2 regions of the Methylovorus sp. SPW-M1 genome follow, and region 1 is predicted to be linked to the other one. Evidence: riboswitches for the same ligand, from Rfam matches in the RefSeq annotation. Region 1 holds a riboswitch; the other holds the start of a gene.
What was found. A riboswitch is a leader RNA that binds a small molecule or an ion and turns the genes downstream of it on or off. The one in region 1 is predicted to bind cyclic di-GMP.
Positions count from the first base shown of each region.

Region 2: linked by a shared signal. The riboswitch ahead of ACWWD9_RS13905 (DUF4124 domain-containing protein) and the one ahead of ACWWD9_RS12165 (putative bifunctional diguanylate cyclase/phosphodiesterase) in region 1 are both predicted to bind cyclic di-GMP.

Region 1 is NZ_CM132626.1:2,572,223-2,579,837, reverse strand. Features, by position in the region: gene ACWWD9_RS12170 (DUF6056 family protein) at 242-1,666, opposite strand; gene ACWWD9_RS12165 (putative bifunctional diguanylate cyclase/phosphodiesterase) at 2,206-3,627, opposite strand; cyclic di-GMP riboswitch class I at 3,890-3,974, opposite strand; gene ACWWD9_RS12160 (hypothetical protein) at 4,321-5,031, shown strand; gene ACWWD9_RS12155 (aminoacyl-tRNA deacylase) at 5,256-5,747, shown strand; gene ACWWD9_RS12150 (ATP-dependent DNA helicase) at 5,954-7,615, shown strand, end outside.
Region 2 is NZ_CM132626.1:2,919,914-2,927,528, forward strand. Features, by position in the region: gene ACWWD9_RS13875 (glycosyltransferase) at 1-167, shown strand, start outside; gene ACWWD9_RS13880 (glycosyltransferase family 2 protein) at 175-927, shown strand; gene ACWWD9_RS13885 (UDP-glucose 4-epimerase family protein) at 961-1,983, shown strand; gene ACWWD9_RS13890 (sugar transferase) at 1,967-2,527, shown strand; gene ACWWD9_RS13895 (rhodanese-like domain-containing protein) at 2,711-3,040, shown strand; gene ACWWD9_RS13900 (sulfurtransferase TusA family protein) at 3,060-3,308, shown strand; gene ACWWD9_RS13905 (DUF4124 domain-containing protein) at 3,318-4,571, opposite strand; cyclic di-GMP riboswitch class I at 4,672-4,756, opposite strand; gene ACWWD9_RS13910 (valine--tRNA ligase) at 4,866-7,615, opposite strand, start outside.

The DNA of each region.
Region 1 (7,615 bases):
AAGACTTCTTATAAGTATTTGATTTACATTGATTCTGAATCTAGAGTTAAATTGCAAACGACATTTTGGAATGCCGGTGGATTCGTAAGCGTTTGCTGTGCAGGTGCAGCCTCTGAGGATAGGGGAGCAGCCAGGTCTACAGACCTCCTGTTTTAGGTCTGCAGTTCCATATGCATCGCCACTGACACATGATACGGAATGTCAGTGGTGATGGCTCAACTGCATGCTACTGGCTGGTGCCTTATTGTGGTTTGGTCACGACTTCGCGCAATTGAAAATAATCAGAAAAGCAGCGATTTTCCCAATGGGTAGGATCCGCCGTGATATCGCTGAAAAAGGTAATAGGCAGCAAGTGGCGAGAATAGGCTGATACCTGCAGCTTGCCATCGGTTGATGCCTTGGCCGTGGCAAATCGCTGCTGCATGAAAGAGTGCAAATCCTGACTGGCTTGTACCTGCACGATGACTTCTCTCCATGACTTGTGGGGGTAAGTGATGAAGGTAGCCAGCAAGCCAATCATCAACACGGTTATGGCGGCGATGCCATAGGTTCTTTGCCAGGACAATCCAGGTTGATCAGATTGTGCGAGGTAATTCAGGTAAGTAAACCTGGCGATAAAGAATGCCATGACGATAATCAGCATGAAATCCTGTGTTTTGGTCCGGCTGGGGCCAAGGTCGCCCATGATGTATGCCCGCGCAAAAATACCGGCCCACAGGGCTGCGAACAGGGCGATGGCAATGGTGATGGTGTCAGGACGCGAAATCCTGTTCAGTGGGTTTTTGAACGGAAACAGCTCCATGAATATACGCCACAGGACGACCAGCGCCAGAAATGCGAAAAGGTAACGCCGTATGATCAACTCAAGCGCCAACCAGGCAGCTTGAACGATGCTGGTCTTGTCCGGCATCAGCGCGGCGCGCAAAAAGTTGCCTGGGGCGAGGCCTGCGATCAGTCCGCCGATAATGGCGGCCAGTAACACCCAGCCCAGACGTTTGTCATGTTCGCGCAGGTAATAGGCCAGGGCGAGGGACGCGAGGAATGCAATATTGGCCAGCATGGCGCCTTCGTTGCAACCTGCAAGCAGAAGGGCCCCGCAACTCATCAGGCCCACTCTGGCCGGGGTAAGTGCGGCCTGAGTGGTGTAAACCTTCACCGTCTCGGTAATCAGCAGCAGGAAAAGGCCGCAGGCAACGCCATAGGTTGCGCCACCAGATAGCCAGAATAAAGACTGCCTGAGCTGAAAGAACGCCATTAGGAGCACAAAAAAGCCCAGCACCATAAAAAAACGCGACTGGGCAAACGCCCTCACAAAATGAATGGTCGCGATGAGGTTCAGCAGCAGGATGAAGAAGGGAACCGTGTAATAGTGCTGTAACAACAAATGTGCAGAGCCAGCAAATCCCGAAATAAGAAATGTGCTGAGATAGCGCCCACTCCAGTGGTGGTAGATGTCAATGACATTGCCAACGAGGCCATGTACATGCTCGCCATATCCATAACAAAAATCATCGACCGATGGCACGGCATTCAATGCGTTAAACACCAGCCACAATAGAAAGACAATGGCTGTTAATACCCAGCTGATACGTACCGCGCTCAACACCCGGGTCGCCGTGGTGTCGGCGTGCAGGTTCGCTGGTTGATAGGTGGTGGTGGGCGTCATGCTGCGGCCGCCTCTGTTGCACCATGATTCGATGCCAGACTGGCCTCGCAGCTTGTATGGTAGTTAAGACAAGTGACGGATGAAACTGGACGAGTTTCAAGTCGAATATGCCCATGCGTCTGCGCACGGACGTGGATACTGATAAATGCAATCACTGCATTCCCCTGAAAATAAAGTATTAAGTGGTCGAGCTGGTGTTTTATGGCGCCTCTCTATCGGAGGCTGCATCTGCTTCAGGCTGGTCAGCGAGGCGTGCTTAATATCAGCAACGTTTAAACTGGCCATGCCTGCTACAGTGGAGGCGTAGCTTAAATCAATTGCCCTAACAATTGTTAAGCTATGTAAATTTTTTGTGATGTGGTCATGCCAAGGCTTGCCTGAAATGGATTGCATGCAGGTGCCAATCGTTGCTGCGTTCCATATGCGATCACGAAGTGATCAAACCAAAGCTGAGGATCGGTGCTGAGGAGAGAGAGACGGATTCTCTGAACGCTACCTGGAAAATAAATCCAGGCAGCGTTTTATCCGCCTCCGCTGTTCTATAGAAGACTTAATTGCGCTTTCAGCTGAATATTGGCGTGTGAAAGGTGGAATGTAGGCAGGAATTGCTCAAATGCCTCGATCGGAAGGGGCTTGCTGAAGAGATATCCCTGATATTTCATGCAGCCTTTGTTGAGAAGGTAGTTCAGTTGCTCGATGGTTTCCACGCCTTCGGCAATCAGCATCATGTTGAGGTTTTTGCTGAGCACGACCAGAGTTTCCACAATCGCCTTGTCGCTCTCGTTGGTCAACAGATCGCGCACAAAGGATTGGTCTATTTTTAGCTGTTCAAATGGCAGGTGCTTCAGGTAGTTGAGTGAGGAGTAGCCAGTGCCAAAGTCATCCAGTGACCAGCTGATGCCGAAGGCACGCAGGGCTTTCATCTTCTGGATGGTGGTGTCGACATCCTTCGCCAGCATGCTTTCGGTGAGTTCGAGTTTTAGCTGCGCTGGCGTGGCGCCGCTGCGCATCACGATCTCGATGACTTCCTGCACGAAGTCGGGCTGCCTGAGCTGCGATGCGCTGACATTCACCGAGATGCTGAGATGCGCCATGTTGGGGTCTTTAGACCACTTGACCAGTTGGGCGCACGCTTCTTTCAGCACCCATGTGCCAATGGGCTGGATCAGGCCGGTTTCTTCGGCTGCGGCGATAAAGACGCCCGGGGGAATCATCCCGCGCACGGGATGTTGCCAGCGTAGCAGGGCTTCCGCCCCGAAAATATTGCCTACGGCATCCACCTGCGGCTGATAATGCAGGCGGAACTGGCCTTGCGCCAGGGCCGCACGCATATCGGCATACAGCGAATGACGCGTGGAAATGTCGGTTTGCATGACAATCAGCGCCACACCCAGAATTGCGAGTGCAGCCAGGTTGTTAATCCATGCTCCCAGCAGGCGAATCTCCTGATCGGCGATCAGCTCGGGTTTTACGATGCCGATGTGAGAGCTCGCAAAAATCAGGCAGCACGCCAGCAAGGTAAATGGCAGCACCAGACGCAGATAGAGATTTTCCTTGCGAAATATCAGGGAGGCGCCCGCCGCCACCGGCAGAAAATACATATGAACCGAGCGGGGGACATCCTGCGTTGGCACATCCAGCCAGCAGATCACGCAAAGCATTACCAGCAACCCATGCGCCATGCTGATCGCCACCAAGCGCTCGCGCCCGGCGTTGATGAGAATGAGGGTGTAGATCCCCAAGGCAATCAGAATGGTATGGGACGCCATCAACACCCATTTGCCATGACACAGATAATAGGCGCCCCACATGCCGCAGAGCATGATCAGCGACCATCCGCCAATCGCCAGCAACATTCTTACCCGCAGGTTGTGCGGTTCCTGTGCATAGGGTGGAAGCTCATGTCGCAATAACTTGAACAAGAACCGTAATGGCATCGGCAGGCTATTCAGATGGGGCATGGCACATTGCCCCTGGCGAACAATGCGGTCGCGATGGCATCCGCCTCCATCAGAAAAGCCGCCATGCAATCTGCAGCGGGTCGAGGTCTCATTGCCAGTCTGGTAATCACTTACTACTTTCCGTTGAATTTATCTCCAGCCACGCCACGCAGGGCGATAGCCGCCTGACAGCCAAGCCTCAGCTCACGCTGGGCTCACATGTCTGATGCGGGTGATACATCATGGAAATTGTAAAACGCCGAATACATTCACCCTTGCGGTAAACGGCAGTCCCGCTACCGTAGGCATATGCCCTTAGGTCGGAAACTTTGCGTCCCTGCCTTTCAGCAGGTTTGCCTTTCAATAACGGCGGTCAGTTCATCAAACTTTGCCGGGTATGTCAACTCTGCATCCTGCAATTTCACCCAGTATCACTCTGGAAATAACGCTTGAGATGAATTTTTCAGAGTTATTTGATATCCGCATGACTTCCTTAAGCTGCCTCTAGTAATTATCAAAAATGGATGTTTCCCCATTGTTAGTGATTTTGCGCACATGACAATGGTTGATTGTGGCATATATTTTTTGCCCATTCTTATACGGAGTGCCCGTGTAAATCTCGGAGATAGAGATACTTTTAATCAATATCTCCAATTTTATGTTGGCACTTAATTTAATCAGCCCTTCATTTAATTAGCCCTTCTTGGCTAGTTTATGTTTCCAATTCCTTACTTAAATTTAAAGATAAATATGAAAATAAATGGTTTGTGTGTAAGTGTTGTCGCGTTGGTGCTTTTTGGATGTGCATCAACCCCAAAAATTTCTGAATCGGATATAAAAACATTACTTCAAGGACCTGTTCAGATAAATATACCTGCACCAATTGCACTTTCAGAGCGTACCAAAGCACGTGCGATAGGCAATTTTGTGGCGTCGTCGGTAGCGGGGAGCGTTGCAGGAAGTACTGGAAACGCAAAGACCTTAGGGCAGATGCAAGCTAATCAGCAAATTGGGAGTCAGTTTGGTACCCAGCTTAATCAGGCTTTACCAAAAGGGGTTTCAGTTACAAAAGGCGGTGGTGTTAATACTTTGCTAGCCAATAAGTTGAAAGATGAGTTCGCAGAAAAAGCTTCAGCAAATCCTGATCTTGAGATCCAGCTCAACGTTAATACCAGACAATGGGAGTTGGAATATGTAGGCCTTCTAAGTAGTGACTACAAGCTTAACTATAATTTGGAGGTCAATCTTGTTCGAGTGCAAGGTGGGAAGTCATCTGTTCTAAAATCATGGGCATGCATGGGTAGCGCTCCAGAGTTAAAAACTTATGAGGCGTGGATTAAAGATGATTATGTTGCTGTCAACAACCAGGCAGTAAAAGTTTCTGAGAAATGCATCTCCGAATTCAAAAAATCAGGGTTGTTATAGGTGGAACTATTTTCACTATTTAGATAAATGGGTTACGGTATTTTATGTGAGTAATGATGGCTTCCAAATGAGGGTTAATGGTAGCCAATATCTCAAAGGTACCAGCATCGCCTGCAAAAGTTAATTGTTGGGTAAGCAGCTTTACAAACGATAAAATGGACTCTATAACGAAGTGTATATTTTCAATGGTGTAGCAGCCATTTATCGAAAAGGACATCCGCCCTATGACAATCCAATCCAACGTCACCACCCTGCTCGAAAGCAAGTGCATCGCTTTCAAGATCATCGAAATTCCGCTTAGCGAAGACAAAAAGCCTATCCGCAGTCTTGAGGAGTTGCTCTCTGCGCAGGGCTTGGACCCGCAGTCGGTGGTGCGTAGTGTGGTGTTCAAGGGCGAGCAGAGCGGGTTTTGCCTGCTGGCGGTGGCTGGTGGTGGTCGTGCGGATTGGGCCTTGTTGCGTAACTTTCTTGGGGAGCGCAAGTGCCGCATGGCGGAGTATGCCGAGGTACCGGAGGCGACCGGGTATGTGGTCGGTGCGGTGCCGCCGATTGCCTTGCCCGAGGGCTTGCGGGTGCTGGTGGATAACAGTGTGTCTGCGTATGAGACGGTGGTGATCGGCAGTGGCGTGCTGGGTTATGCACTGGCCTTGAAGTCGGCGGATTTGCTGAGTCTGTTGCAAGACAAGCCGCAGGGTAGCTTCGTCAAGGTCGAGTAGTTTATCGGGGTGGTATCGCGGGCACGCCTCGTTCGCTTCGCGATACAATAAGGCCTCACGCCAGTGAGGTGGAAAATCATGATCCCCTCTCGTCTGGCCATCCACATTGCCTGACTCCACAAGGATGCAACATTAAGCTCGCTCCCAGCCTGGTCGTTTCCGAAAATCCCGCGGATCCGTTCCGGTACATTATTTCTGTGCGTGCCATGTGCGATCTGGTTGCCCGCCGCGGTGATCTGGATCAGCGCTTTACGCCTGCGCCCACGGCGCTGGAGGGGATGATGGGGCATACCTCGGTCACGTCCAACCGCAATGCGAGCTACGAGACCGAGATTGCGCTCACCGGCGAGTACCAGAATATTTTTGTGCGGGGCCGGGCCGATGGTTATGACCCGGAGTTGAACCAGCTGGAGGAGATCAAGACCTTCAAGGGCCTGCTGGAGCGCATGCCGGAAAACCATCGCTTCCTGCATTGGGCTCAGGCCAAGGTATATGCCGCGCTGCTGTCGCAGGAGCGCGAGCTGCGCGAGATCAATACCGCGCTGGTGTATTACAACGTATCGAGCAAGACGGAAGAGCCGCTAAGCGAGCTTTATACGGCGGAGGCGCTGGCGGCGTATTTCAACGCTCAGTGCGCCCAGCTGCGCACCTGGGCGGACCGCGAGGTGGCGCATCGTTTGCGCCGCAACTTGCAGCTCACGGCCTTGCAGTTTCCGCATCCCACTTTTCGTACCGGGCAGCGCGTGCTGTCGGAATCGGTATACAAAACGGCGAGCCTGGGCAAATGCCTCATGGCGCAGGCCACCACCGGCATCGGCAAAACACTGGGCACGCTTTTCCCGCTGCTGAAAGCCATGCCGGAAAAGAAGCTGGACAAGATTTTCTTTCTTACCGCGAAAACCTCCGGACGCAAACTGGCGCTCGATGCCATTCATGTGATTCATGCGGCCAACCCGGACCTGAGCTTGCGCACGCTGGAACTGGTGGCGCGCGAAAAAGCCTGCGAACATCCCGACAAAAGCTGCCATGGGGATTCCTGCCCGCTGGCCAAGGGTTTTTACGATCGCTTGCCGCAAGCGCGCATACAGGCGCTTGAGCGCGGCATGATGGACCGCGAGGCACTGGCGGCGGTGGCGCGGCAACATCAGATCTGCCCCTATTACCTGGCGCAGGATCTGGTGAGCTGGAGTGATGTGGTGGTGGGCGATTACAACTACTACTTTGATCTTTATGCCGTGCTGTATGCGGGCACGGTGATGAATGAATGGCGCGTGAGCATCCTGGTGGATGAGGCGCACAACATGATAGAGCGCGGCCGCAAGATGTATAGCGCCGAGCTGGATCAGCAGGCGTTTGAAGCCATGCGGCAGGAAGCCCCCAAGTCGCTGAAAACGCCGCTGGAAAAACTCAGTCAGGCCTGGAGCAGCATGGTGCAGCCGCAGGTGGCACCGTATGAAGTCTATCCGGCGATTGAGGAAGACTTTGAGCTTTCGCTGCAGCGGGTGGTCACGCGCATTACCGATTATCTGGCGCTGCACCCGACCGATAATGCCGCCAGCCTGCTGAATTTCTATTTTGATGCGCTGCAGTTTGTCACGCTGGCCGATGCCTTTGGCCCGCATTCCATGTTCGATATCACGCTGAAAGAGGGCCGCGCTAATCTGTTGCAGGCAAACACGGTGCTGTGCATACGCAATATCGTGCCCGCGCCATTTCTCAAGACGCGCTTTGACGCTGCGCAATCGGCCACGCTGTTTTCCGCCACGCTCAGCCCTTCGCATTTTTACAGTGACATGCTGGGCCTGCCGGATAAAACGCCGTTTATCGATGTGCCATCGCCATTCAGCCCGGAGCAGCTGGACGTGCGG
Region 2 (7,615 bases), 350 kb from region 1:
CAGGCGTAAAAATCAAGGTTCTTCAGATGGTAGACTCTGGGGCCACTGTCATTGCAACCACTATTGCTGCTGAGGGTGTTGCGCCCGATAAACGTTTAATTATTGCAGATGGTAAAAAGTTCGATATGACCGTTTGTGAGTGGCTAGACAACCCTGATCACCCTTAAAAACGACATGAAAAATACCATTACCGTTTCCGTTGTCAGTCATGGCCATGGCGCGTTGCTTAACGAATGCTTGAGAGCTCTAACTCAATGCCCCGATATTGCGAAGGTTGTGCTCACGCTTAATATTGCGGAGCCTTTGCTTGAGATACCAGAGGCATTGGTTGATCGTATCTATAAAATTGAGAATATGAACCCCAAGGGATTTGGGGAAAACCATAATCAGGCATTCCGTTTTTGTAACACCCCTTTATTCTGTGTGCTCAACCCTGACATTACATTCAACGGTGACCCTTTTTCGCATTTGAAAATGGCAATAGCAGAAACAGATGTGGGGGTAATTGCACCTGTCGTGAGGGCGCCCGATGGGGCCATTGAAGACAATGTTCGTCAGTTTCCAACATTGTCTGGTCTTATTTCAAAAGTCATTTTTGGGAAATCTGGCGCAATAACGGTTCCTGCAGATAGCACCGCTATCTCGGTTGATTGGGTAGCGGGTATGTTCATGCTGTTCCGTAGCGAGTGGTTTTCGATGGTAGGGGGCTTTGACACCCATTTTTTCCTTTATTATGAAGATGCGGATATTTGTACCCGCCTATGGAAATCCAGAGCAAAGATTAAGGCTATTCAGCCGATGGTGCATGTCACTCATGCCGCGCAGCGAGCCAGCCATGTAAGGCTGCGTTTTTTGACTTGGCATCTTCAGAGTATGGCGCGTTATTTCATGAAGCATGCCGCTCGTCTACCTCGCCGGGGAGAGTGATTTGATAATGCGTCAAAACATATGCACGTTTGAATGGCGTTACCCCATAGCATTCTCATTTTCGCGAACGCTGATAACACTGGACCTCTAACGATGAGAACGCTGGTGACTGGTTCCAATGGTTTCGTCGGTAGGCGACTATGCAACACATTGGCAACAAAGGGATATCTTGTGCGAGGCGCAATACGTTCCCGTTCAGAGTCGGTCGACGAGATTGAGTTAACTACGATTGGTGATATCTCCAAAAACACCGACTGGACATTAGCCTTAAGTAATGTCAGCAATGTCATTCATCTTGCGGCACGTGTGCATGTGATGTCTGAACAAAGCACCGACCCTTTGCAAGCATTTCGTTATGTGAATGTTGACGCAACCCTGAATCTGGCTCACCAAGCAGCGGCAATGGGGGTGAAACGTTTTATTTTTGTCAGCTCCATCAAAGTAAATGGGGAATCAACTCTTCCTGGACAGACTTTTTCAGCGGATCGCCAGCCCGTGCCAGAAGATGCTTATGGGGTTTCCAAATATGAAGCAGAACAAGCATTGCTCTCCATAGGAAGAAAAACAGGCATGGAGGTCGTCATTATCCGACCACCTCTGGTATACGGTCCCGGCGTAAAAGCCAATTTTGCCTCTATGATGCAGTGGCTGGCCCGCGGATGGCCATTACCTCTGGGGGCTGTAAATCAAAACCGCCGCAGCTTGGTAGCCTTGGATAACCTGGTAGATCTTATTATTACCTGCATCGACCATCCTGCCGCCGCCAACCAAATATTTTTGGTCAGTGATGGGGAGGATTTGTCATCTGCCGAGCTCTTGACTCGCATGGCAAAAGCGCTTGGTAAACCAGCCCGCCTCTTTTTTGTACCCATTCCGATCCTAAAGCTGGGGGCTATCTTGCTGAACAAGCGCAGCATTTTCCAGCGGCTATGTGGCTCTTTACAGGTGGATATTGAAAAGACGCGACAGTTATTAGGTTGGAACCCACCAATCACCATTGATGAAGGATTGCGGCGCGCCGCCCAGTCCGAGGATAAGCATGAAACGCGCGTTTGACTTGATACTGGCTTTAATCGCTGCTCTGTTGCTGATACTGCCCATTCTGATTGTGGCCATGCTTGTTAGGCTGACATCCCCAGGGCCCATCGTCTACTGGAGTGATCGTGTTGGACGGCGCAACCGGATTTTCAAAATGCCTAAATTCCGCAGTATGCGCATCGACACTCCCGCCGTTGCAACGCACTTGCTGGAAAACCCTTCGCAATGGCTGACACCGATCGGGGCATTTTTGCGCAAATCCAGTCTGGATGAGCTACCTCAGCTCTGGAGCATACTCAAAGGCGACATGAGCTTTGTCGGGCCTCGGCCAGCCCTGTACAACCAGGATGATCTGATTGCATTGCGTACAGCGCAGGGAGTGGATGCACTGGTACCTGGTTTAACAGGGTGGGCCCAAGTCAATGGACGAGATGAGCTGCCCATCCCGCAGAAAGTGGCACTGGATGCAGAGTATCTGCACAGGCAATCGCTGATGTTTGACTTGAAAATACTCTGGATGACAGCACTTAAGGTGTTAACAAGAGACGGCGTGTCACATTAGCGATAAAATCACCCCCTTCATTGCAGGAACTTACATCGCCATCGGCATGTACGAATCATCACTCGCTAAAACAAAAGCACTGCTCCAGATTTAGCCGGGCGTGTCATTAGAAACATCGACGCCTTGTGTTCTCTCCGACTGCAGTGAATGATTGCCCTCTCACTTCAATATTTAGGCTCCACCATGACAACCCATAAAGACATAGACGCAGCAGACCTGTTTGCCCTCATTGAGAAAGGGACGTTGCGTCTCATCGATGTGCGCAACGCCGATGAAGTGGCTCGGGGGATTATCGCTGGCGCAAGTCATATTCCACTCTCCCTCATACCGGCCAGCGTTGATGACTTGACGGCAGGAAGCGAAACCCTGGTTTTTTATTGCCATAGCGGCATACGGTCAGGGCAAGCTGCATCGTTTATTGCAAGTCATGGCCGTGAGAATGTGTACAACCTGCAAGGCGGTGTATTGGCTTGGGGAAGGGCTGGATTTCCTTTTGCCCCGCTTCAAGCGTGATCTTGAAAGAGAATAAGAAATGGAATTTACGAAAGAACTGGATGCGCGCGGTCTTAAATGTCCGCTGCCGATTTTGCGCTGTAAAAAAGGCTTGGCCGAGCTAGAGTCCGGCCAAGTATTGAAAGTGCTGGCAACCGACCCGGGGTCGGTAAAAGATTTTCAGGCGTTCTGCAAACAGACGGGGCATGAAATGCTTGCCCTGCAGGAGCCGGATGAGGCCATGCAGGACAAGGTGTTTACATTCCACATTCGCAAGCGTACGAGCTAAAACCTGAGATTACTTAGTGGTAGTAGTTTCGGGCTTACCATAATTGATGGGCATGAACTGCAAGCTTTCCCATGGAAAACCATCCAGAACAGCATAGCTTGGCTTGTTTTCAAACAGTGTAGGATAAGGGTCAGGCATGCCTAATTTTGTATACGAGTAGATGTTCTGAGCCCGGATAGACACTGCTCCCGCTTTATCCCATACAACGAACCCATATGTCTGCGCTGCTTTGGCTATGATTTTGCCGGCCTTGGTCATCCGCAGCGCATTTACATCTATGTTGGGATCCAACCGGAAACGTTGGCCTTCCATAATACGGTTAGGGGCTTTGTTAGGATTCCAACCATCAGAGCGATTGGCAGGCCACGAGAATATATTCCAGTGCTCAAGATCGACCATGGAAATGCCGATAGCATGTCGAATTTCTCCTCGTTTGAGCTCTTCAGCCGTAATCTGGCCACCAAGGAATGGCAGGCTGGTCGCCGTTGTCCCATAATACTTGAAGAATACCCCATTGCTCTTGGATGCATTATCAAGCCGGCCTCCCCAGCATGCATACCAAACCCCATTTTCTTTTTTCGCCTGCCAGAATTCCCAGACAGTATCGGTCGAAGGCTGATAAACCGTCATTTCTTTATCATTTCCCTCCGAAGCTACTGCATAACTTGGCATGGGAACATTAGCCCATTGCGTCATTAGCCCAGAATCCTTATAGCCTTTTTTCTGGCAATCCCACTCGTTTACGCGAATAACCGGAGTTTTTGCATCAGCAATATATATCGGGCTGGAATACTGTCCGGTATTGATATTTACAGTGTTGTAGTAGGACTTCTTTTGGCGGACGAATTCCTCTACCAATTTAGCCGAGTTTTCGTGCAGTACAGCATCTTTGGGGATGGGGGTATACCAAAAACTGGTGGGTGCAAAGACGGCATCTGTGGTCAATTTATTAGCAGCCGCGGCGGCAGCAGCGGCGGCGGCGGCTTTTTCTGCTGCCAGTTTATCAGCAGCTGCTTTTTCGGCGGCGGCCTTTTCGGCGGCCGCTTTGGCAGCCGCGTCTTTGGCCGCCTGCGCAGCGAGTGCCGCTTTCGTTGCTTCTTGCGCCTGCTTGGCAGCGTCTACGCACATAAAAGGCAGGTTGGTATAAATCGTCTTGCCCGATGTGCCAGTGCACTTAATGTATTCCGCAGCCTGAGCGGTCATTGCAGCGGTGCTGGCCATGATAGTAATCGCGGCCAATATTGCGTTTCTGGGGTTCATCATGTTGTCCTCTCGTCTTGCATCCATAGTGTTCTTTAACGGTGTTAAGAACAAAAAATTGAATTTATCCGAAAAGGCAGCCAGCCGGTTGGCTTACTGGAGGATTGGCGGCCCCGCTGTCATAGATTGCTCCTTAGACCGGTAGCTTTGCGTCTCCGTTCTTTCAAACGGGTTTGCCTTTTCATGCATCTATTAACGCGCCGCGCTCCAGCAAAGTCAATTTACTATCTGCTTGTTTCTAAAGGACTGACATTTTTGGTCAGTAAACGACAACCGCGTCACGCGGCCGTCATTTCCCTAAACTAAACGCGCCAATTGGGATTGCAGCTTGTCCAGCGTTGCCTTGAAGCCCGCCAGACGTTCCCGCTCCTGTGCCACCACGGCGGCAGGCGCACGATCGACAAAACTCGCATTGCCCAGTTTGGCTTCCGCTTTGCTGACTTCGGTTTGCAAGCGGGTAATTTCCTTGCTCAGGCGTTCCTTTTCTGCAGCAACATCCACTTCAATCTTCAGCATCAGGCGGAATTCACCTGCCAGCGCCACCGGGGCATCGGCTTGCGGCAACTCGGCAACAATCTCAACCTCGGCAAGCTTGGCCAGGGCTTTGAGATGCGGAGCGTAGGCTTGCAATGCGGAGGCATCTCCCGCCGCAATCAAGGGTACGCGCGTCGCGGGCGAAATACCCATTTCCCCGCGCAAACTGCGGCAGGCATCAACGGCTTCTTTCAGCAGACCAACCCAAGCTTCCGCCTGTTCATCAATTTTGCCTGGCTGCGATTTTGGATACACCTGCAGCATGATGCTGGGGCCAGGCTGATGCATGTCACGGCCAGACAAGGGGCCCACGGTTTGCCAGATTTCTTCGGTAATGAAAGGCATGATGGGGTGCGCCAGACGCAGGACGGTCTCCAGAACGCGTAGCAAAGTGCGGCGCGTAGCGCGCTGCTCGGCCTCGGTACCGGTCTGCAACTGGGTCTTGGCAATTTCCAGATACCAGTCGCAATACTCGTCCCACACAAACTTGTAGATACTTTGCGCGATCAAGTCAAAACGGTAATCGGCAAAACCACGCTCGATATCCGCCTCCACTTTTTGCAACAGGCTGACAATCCAGCGATCAGCCTGGGAAAAGCTGAGATAGCCTTCAGGCTTGGTTTTGCAATCTTCCAGGCCGCAATCCTGCCCCTCGGTGTTCATCAGCACAAAGCGCGTGGCATTCCACAGCTTGTTGCAGAAATTGCGGTAGCCCTCGCAGCGCTGCAGGTCAAACTTGATATCGCGCCCTGGCGAAGCCAGGCTGGCAAAGGTAAAGCGCAGCGCATCCGTGCCATACGCAGATATGCCCTCGGGGAATTCCTTGCGGGTACGCTTCTCGATCTTTTCCGCGTCCTTGGGATTCATGAGCCCAGTCGTGCGCTTCTTGATCAGCGCATCCAGATCAATGCCGTCGATCAGGTCGATAGGATCCAGCACATTGCCCTTGGATTTGGACATCTTCTGCCCTTCCGCATCGCGGATCAGCCCGTGCACATACACATGCTTGAACGGAATCTTGCCGGTGAGGTGCGTGGTCATCATGACCATGCGCGCTACCCAGAAGAAAATGATGTCAAAGCCGGTGACCAGCACGCTGGATGGCAGATATTGCTGCAGTGCCTGATTCGCCGCATCCACGGCCTCATCCCCTGTCCAGTCCAGGGTAGAGAACGGCCACAAAGCGGAGGAATACCAGGTATCCAGCACGTCATCATCGCGCTTCAGCTTGCCGGTATAGCCATCCTTTGCCGCCAGGGCTTGCGCTTCGTCCGCATCATGCGCGACGTACACCTTGCCACTGTCGGTATACCAGGCAGGGATCTGATGCCCCCACCACAGCTGGCGCGAAATACACCAATCCTGAATATTGTTCAGCCACTGGTTGTAGGTGTTTACCCAGTTTTCCGGGTAGAACTTGATCTGACCGTCGGCCACCACCTCCAGCGCTTTTTGTGTGATGCTCTTGCCATCGGCAGCCGGCTTGCTCATGGCGACAAACCATTGGTCGGTCAGCATGGGCTCAATCACCACGCCGGTGCGGTCACCACGTGGCACCTTCAGTTTGTGCTTGTCGACCTTGCCCAGAAAGCCCTGGGCTTCCAGATCAGCCACAACCTGCTTGCGGGCAGCAAAGCGCTCCAGACCGCGATAGCCTTCAGGCGCATTCTCGTTGACGAAGCCCTTGAGGTCGAGGATGCCGATCATGGGCAAACCATGACGCTGACCTACCGCATAGTCATTGAAGTCATGCGCCGGTGTTACCTTGACCACACCGGTACCGAACTCGCGATCCACATAGTCATCGGCGATGATCGGTATCTCGCGATCACACAATGGCAGCTTGACGGCCTTGCCGATCAGATGCGCGTAGCGTTCATCTTCAGGATGCACCATCACCGCTACGTCACCCAGCATGGTTTCCGGGCGGGTGGTCGCTACCGTGAGATGCCCGGAGCCATCTGCCAGCGGATAGTTGATGTGCCACATGGAGCCGTCTTCTTCGTCCTGCACCACTTCCAGGTCAGAAACCGCCGTGCCCAGCTTCACATCCCAGTTCACCAGGCGCTTGCCGCGGTATATCAGGCCTTCGTTATACAGGCGGACAAAACTCTCGGTCACTACCTTGTTGAGGCCGGCATCCATAGTGAAGCGCTCGCGGCTCCAGTCTGGCGATGTGCCCAGACGGCGCATCTGCTGGGTGATGGTGCCGCCGGAGTATTCTTTCCACTCCCACACTTTTTCCAGAAATTTTTCGCGGCCCAAGTCGTGGCGACTCACGCCTTGCGCATCCAGCTGGCGTTCCACCACGATCTGCGTGGCAATGCCAGCGTGATCCGTGCCCGGCTGCCACAGCGTATTGTCGCCGCGCATGCGGTGATAGCGTGTCAGGGCATCCATGATGGTCTGGTTGAAACCATGGCCCATGTGCAGGGTACCTGTCACATTGGGCGGGGGCAGCAGGATGCAGAAATTGTCTGATTTGGAGGCATCCATGCCAGCCGCGTAATAGC